Regions from separate parts of the Moheibacter sp. genome, predicted to be linked through region 1. Evidence: riboswitches for the same ligand, from Rfam matches in the RefSeq annotation. Region 1 holds a riboswitch; the other holds the start of a gene.
The links. A riboswitch is a leader RNA that binds a small molecule or an ion and turns the genes downstream of it on or off. The one in region 1 is predicted to bind S-adenosylmethionine.

Region 2: it holds a riboswitch for S-adenosylmethionine, as region 1 does, so the genes downstream of both, WBF63_RS10630 (homocysteine S-methyltransferase family protein) here and WBF63_RS03210 (trans-sulfuration enzyme family protein) in region 1, are expected to answer to the same signal.

The regions. Positions count from the first base shown of each region.
Region 1 is NZ_JBATWT010000008.1:69,371-72,530, reverse strand. Features, by position in the region: gene WBF63_RS03225 (DEAD/DEAH box helicase) at 1-103, opposite strand, end outside; gene WBF63_RS03220 (hypothetical protein) at 365-811, opposite strand; gene WBF63_RS03215 (hypothetical protein) at 945-1,415, shown strand; SAM riboswitch class I at 1,569-1,670, shown strand; gene WBF63_RS03210 (trans-sulfuration enzyme family protein) at 1,804-2,973, shown strand; gene WBF63_RS03205 (homoserine dehydrogenase) at 3,065-3,160, shown strand, end outside.
Region 2 is NZ_JBATWT010000024.1:33,418-36,577, reverse strand. Features, by position in the region: gene WBF63_RS10635 (DUF808 domain-containing protein) at 1-752, opposite strand, end outside; SAM riboswitch class I at 1,087-1,188, shown strand; gene WBF63_RS10630 (homocysteine S-methyltransferase family protein) at 1,285-2,286, shown strand; partial or broken gene metH (methionine synthase) at 2,346-3,160, shown strand, end outside.

The sequences.
Region 1 (3,160 bases):
GAGGAATTGCCTGTTGCTGAATAGGCGTAGGTGCGACGAACCCAAGTTCGTCAATGGCTTTTTGAATCGCAGGATTCAAGCCCATTTCTTGAAATGTTGTCATTTTAATTTTTTTAGCCGGTAACTGGTCCATTTATCCTCGCACCGGAGATTTTTGTTAAAAATCGAATGCGAAAGATGAAATCAAACGGCCACGCAGCCTATCAAACCCAAAATGAATCTTTTACATTCGTGTTTTCCACCCGGAAAACGGGCGCAAAATTACAAAATTTATTTTAATTATATTTAAATTTAAAAAAACAAGCTTCAGATTTTATTGAATTCTATATTTATACTTCAGAAGTAAGGATTGTGAATGTCAAATTTAGAAAATCTCTTTGATCTTATATTTCTGATTGTTGAATTCCACTTCATCACCGGCTTTTGCACCTTGCAAAGCTGCATAAATAGGCGCATCCACATTTAGTCCTATGTATTTTTTTCCTTCATGATCAAACATTGTGGCCGAAATTCCGATGAAGAAATTCAGAGAATCGGTTAGCACCAAAGCGCCTGGTTCCACTTCTGATTTAGCGTCAAAATCTAAATTTAAAAAACTGTCCAAAGCCATTTTTGCGCGATTAATACGAATTTCTAAACTTTTTGCTGATTCTCGGCTTTGGTCTTGTTTAGAAAAATCTTCGGGATCAAGGGAAGATTCTTCATCCAAATCTGCCGCTTCTGAATAGGTTTCATACATATCTTTCAAACCTTTCAGCTCTTCTTTTTCGATTTCAATAATCCGATTTTTAATTTCTTCTTTTAACGACATAATGCTTAATTTTTAATAAAATTAGCTAATATTGTCTGAAATAAAAATGTCCCACATCAGAAAAGAATTTATTATGAGAAAATTTATCTGCCTTTTTATCTTAAGTATATCATTAACAGGGTTTTGCCAAGAAATGACAAAAGAAGATTATTCACCTTCCAAATGGCGTTTCGGTGGTGGATTGGGTTTGGGATTTGGGAGTAATGGGTATTTTGGATTTGCCATTTCTCCATTTGTCGGTTACGAAATCATTCCTCAACTGGAAGGTGGACTTACAGTGGGTTATCAATATTCAAAATGGAGCGACTCCAAACAAAATCTTTTTAACGCGGGGCCTTATTTAAATTATTATCCGATTCCTTCACTTTTTGCCCGTGCGCATTACGAATATTATACGGGAACCAACGAAATCGAATATGAATTTGAGTCCGATAATTTCAAATACAATTTTAATGAATCAGCGCTTTGGTTGGGTGGTGGTTATCGGACCACCGGAAAAGTTCAGTTATACGCAGGTTTGATGTACAATGTTTTGTACGATAAAAGTTCCAGTTTATTCTCCACCGGATTGCGACCTATTTTGGGCGTAAGTGTTGGGTTTTGAATGAATTGAAAATGAATTTAAATATCAATTATAAAATTTTAACTAATTTTTATTCAGGTAATTATATCATAATTTAAAATTTTAACAAAAATATATTTGGAAATTCCATTATTTCGAAATTAAATTTGCATCCGAGAAGTTCATACAAAAATTGTCTTATCAAGAAAAGCTGAGGGAAATGGCCCAATGAAGCTTTAGCAACCTGTCTTTTGACAAGGTGCTACATCCATCCGCCGCATGGCAGAAAGATAAGTGAAGTAAAGTTTAGATTATAATTACAAAATATAACGGACTCTTCTGACTTATCAGAAGGGTCTTTTTTTTGGACTTTTTCTGAAGCTGCTCTTGATAAGGTTTTGACAACAAGTAACTAAAAAACACAAATATCATGAGCAGAATTACAGACATCATTCATTCCGTCCCTGTAGACGAATTAACAGGATCGATTTCCGTTCCGGTTTACCAAACTTCCACTTTCGTTCAGCAAGCGCCGGGTGTGCACAAAGGCTATGACTACGCCAGAAGCAATAATCCCACAAGAAAGGCACTGGAGAACATCGTTGCGAAATTAGAAGGCGGCGATGATGCCTTTGCATTTGCGACCGGTCTGGCAGCCATAGATGCCGTTGCCAAGCTACTTTCCACCGGAGATGAAATCATCGCGGTGGACGATATTTATGGTGGCGCTTATCGGTTGTTCACCCATATTTATGAAAAATTAGGGATTAAAATCCATTATGTGGACACGACCGATGCCGAAAACATTTTGGAATTCATCAATGAAAAGACCAAATTGATTTGGATCGAATCCCCTACCAATCCGACTTTAAAAGTTTCGGACATTCAAAAAATTTCAGAAATCGCAAAACCTTTCGGTTCACTTCTCGTGGTGGACAATACGTTTGCGAGTCCTGTCGCCCAACTTCCTTTTGAATTGGGTGCCGACATCATCATCCATAGCGCAACCAAATACCTGGCAGGGCATTCCGATTTGGTTGCCGGTTTGGTTGTGACCAAAACCAAAGAATTATCAGAAAAAATAAAATTTATACAAAACGCCACCGGAGGAATACTCGGCCCGTGGGATTGTTTTTTAGCCATTCGTGGAATCGAAACGCTTGAATTAAGGGTCAGACAACAAAGCGAAAATGCAATCAAAATTGCAAAATATCTGACAACGAGGCAAGAAGTGGATAAGGTTTATTATCCCGGATTAACTACACACAAAAATCATGAAGTTGCTAGAAAACAACAAAACGGGCTGTTTGGCGGCGTGGTTTCCTTCAGTCTGAAAGATGACACAGTGGAAGCTGCCAATCAATTTGTTACATCCACAAAGTATTTCAAGCTCGCCGAAAGTTTGGGTGGTGTCAAAAGTTTGCTTTGCCATCCGGCACAGATGACACATGCTTCCATTCCGAGAGAAAAACGCTTACAATCTGGCGTTCAGGATTCTCTGATACGACTTTCCTGCGGAATTGAAGATGTAGAAGATTTGATCGCAGATTTGGATGCAGCGTTGAATAAAAAAGAAAAGTTGATTTTTAAGGAATGCTAACCAATGATTGGCCGAAGAATCACACAAATATTAAATAAGACTTCCTCAGTTAATTAATAACGTAATCGGCCAATTTTTAAAATGATAAGAAATGAAAAAACTTAACATCGGTTTATTTGGATTTGGTGTGGTGGGAGAAGGAATTTACCAAGTGCTTTCCGAAAAATCCCAGCTCAATACAAACATC
Region 2 (3,160 bases), on a different contig from region 1:
AGATGATGGAAATAATCAATCTGATGAACGAAAATTCCGCCAGAAACCAAAATCAAAGCGATGGTTCCGATAATCCCCAAGGCTTTGATTACAACTGGAAGTGCTTTTACCAAAAAACTTCCCAAAGCATTGAAAAATCCTTTTTCGCCCGATCTTTTGATGAGTTTATATCCTGCATCGTCCATCCGCACAATAAGTGCCACAATTCCATAAACCCCGATCGTTGCCAGAATAGCAACTACCGAAACCGTTAGGATTTGCGTTGCCAAAGGTGCTTCCAAAACCGTACTGAGTGCGATAATCACAATTTCGACCGACAAAATAAAGTCGGTCACAATGGCCGAACGGATTTTTGTTTTTTCGGCTTCGTGGTTGTCTTCGGTATTTTCATCAATGACTTCTTCGCCCTTTTTTTCACGATGTGTAAAATAATGGATGATTTTTTCTATCCCTTCGTAAGCCAAATAAAATCCACCGATAATCAGTGCAATTTTGGTGGCAACGGGAAGAAAAACATTGAGCAATAAAACAATGGGAACGATGATGAGTTTATTGACGAAAGAACCTTTTGTGATGGCCCAGAGAACCGGGATTTCGCGTGAAGAAAGAAATCCGGTTGCTTTTTCAGCATTTACAGCAAGGTCATCACCGAGAATTCCGGCTGTTTTTTTGGTTGCAATTTTACTCGCTACGGCTACATCGTCCATTAAGGCAGCGATATCGTCCAGAACTGCAAATATTCCTGAGGCCATTGGTTTTTATTTGATTGTAAAAGTAAGGGTTCGGGATTAATTTTGGAAGTTAGAATTTGGAAAAAAAAGAAATATTTTATTTAGCTTTTGATTGGTAGAACTCTTGGTTTTGTGAGTTTTGTAATTCGTAGGGTTTCATTACCTGCTGGAGTCTATTTTTTTGTTAGAAAAAATGGAAAATTCTTAAAACAGGAAGAAATTAAAAACTGACATAAAATAAATTTCAATCGAATCATTATAAGTAAAACGGGAAACCTAATTTTTCAAATTGAATTTTAATATAGTAGATAAATATTTTTTGTTTAATTCAAAATTTAATCAATACATTTGTTCTTCCTTATTGAGAAAGGTGGAGGGATTAGGCCCTGTGAAACCTTAGCAACCCGTTGAGTCGGGTGCTACATCCTATCTTGGCGAAGCCGGGAAAAGATAAGGGAAGAATTACTTCGCATATTTCTTTCATAAGGTAGATTGTATTTTTAATTGTTTGGAGATTCCAATTGGGAACTTTAAACCTTAAACATGAAACCAAATGACAGATTTAATTCAAATCATTCAAAACAGAATCCTCATTCTCGACGGCGCCATGGGTACCATGATTCAGCGCCATCAGCTTTCCGAAGAGAATTATAGAGGAGAGCGCTTCAAAGATTTTCATCAGTCGCTGAAAGGAAACAATGACCTGCTTTCCATCACTCAACCGGAAATCATCAAAGAAATCCATTTGGATTATCTGAAAGCCGGAGCCGATATCATCGAAACCAATACTTTTAACGCCAACCGGATTTCTATGATCGATTATGACATGGTCGATTTAGTGGACGAATTAAACGTTGCTTCCGCGAAATTAGCCTTGGAAGCTGCGGAAGAATTTACCAAACAAACTCCCGATAAACCCCGGTTTGTAGCAGGTTCCTTAGGCCCGACCAATCGTACAGCTTCGATTTCCCCCGATGTCAATGACCCGGCTTTTCGGAACATCGATTATGACGAATTGGTGGAAACCTATAAACAACAAACGACTTCTCTTTTGAAAACCGGCGTCCATGCGATTTTGGTCGAAACGATTTTCGATACTTTAAACGCAAAAGCTGCTTTTTTTGGAATAATGGAAGCGATGGACGAAACGGGAATTCAGGTTCCGCTGATGGCTTCCGGCACGATCACCGACAAAAGCGGCCGTACTTTATCGGGACAAACCACCGAAGCATTTCTGATTTCACTTTCGCATATTCCATTGTTGAGCATTGGTTTGAATTGCGCTTTGGGCGCAACCGATATGATTCCTTATGTCGAAATTTTATCGGAAAACGCACCTTTTTATGTAAGTATTTATCCGAATGCCGGATTGCCCAATGCTTTTGGCGGATATGATGAATCGCCTGAAATCATGTTGGAAAATCTCAAACCGATGATTGAAAACGGCTGGGTAAATATCATTGGCGGATGTTGCGGAACCACACCCGAGCACATCAAAGCCATTGCAGATTTTACAAAAGATTTTGAACCGAGAAAATTGCCGGAATTGGTATAAAAAGTTCTCGACTCCGCTCGAACTGACCCTACTTTTGTCACTTCGAGCCGAGAAGTAAATTAAAAAAAATGAATTTAAAACTAACACTCAGCGGACTTGAACCGCTCTACATACGAGACAATTCGAACTTCATCAACGTGGGCGAACGAACCAATGTGACGGGTTCCAAAAAGTTTCTCAACTTAATAAAAGCCAACGATTTTGAAGCGGCTTTGCAAATTGCCCGTGACCAAGTGGACGGAGGCGCCCAAATCATCGACATCAATATGGACGAAGGAATGCTCGATGGCAAAGAAGCGATGGTTCGTTTTCTTCGTTTGATTGCTGCTGAACCCGATATTTCAAAAGTTCCCATCATGATTGATTCTTCGAAATGGGAAATTCTGGAAGCCGGATTGAAAAATGTGCAGGGAAAAGCGATTGTGAATTCCATCAGTCTGAAAGAAGGCGAAGCGGAATTCATTCAACATGCCAAAAAAATCCGTCGATATGGGGCAGCAGCGATTGTTATGGCGTTTGACGAAGACGGTCAAGCCGATAATTTGGAACGAAGAATTGAAATCTGTAAACGTTCTTATGATATTTTGGTCAATCAAATTGGTTTTCCAAAAAATGATATCATTTTCGATGTCAATATTTTCCCTTTAGCAACCGGAATGGAAGAACATCGCCGAAATGCGCTCGATTTTTTTGAAGCCACCCAATGGATCAAAGAAAATCTGCCGGGAGCTTTGGTGAGCGGCGGTGTGAGCAATGCTTCTTTTTCGTTTCGTGGAAATAATCTCGTTCGCGAAGCCATTCATTCGGTGTTTTTGTACCATGGAATCCGCCATGGAATGGACATGGGAATCGTGAATCCGGAAATGCTGGAGAT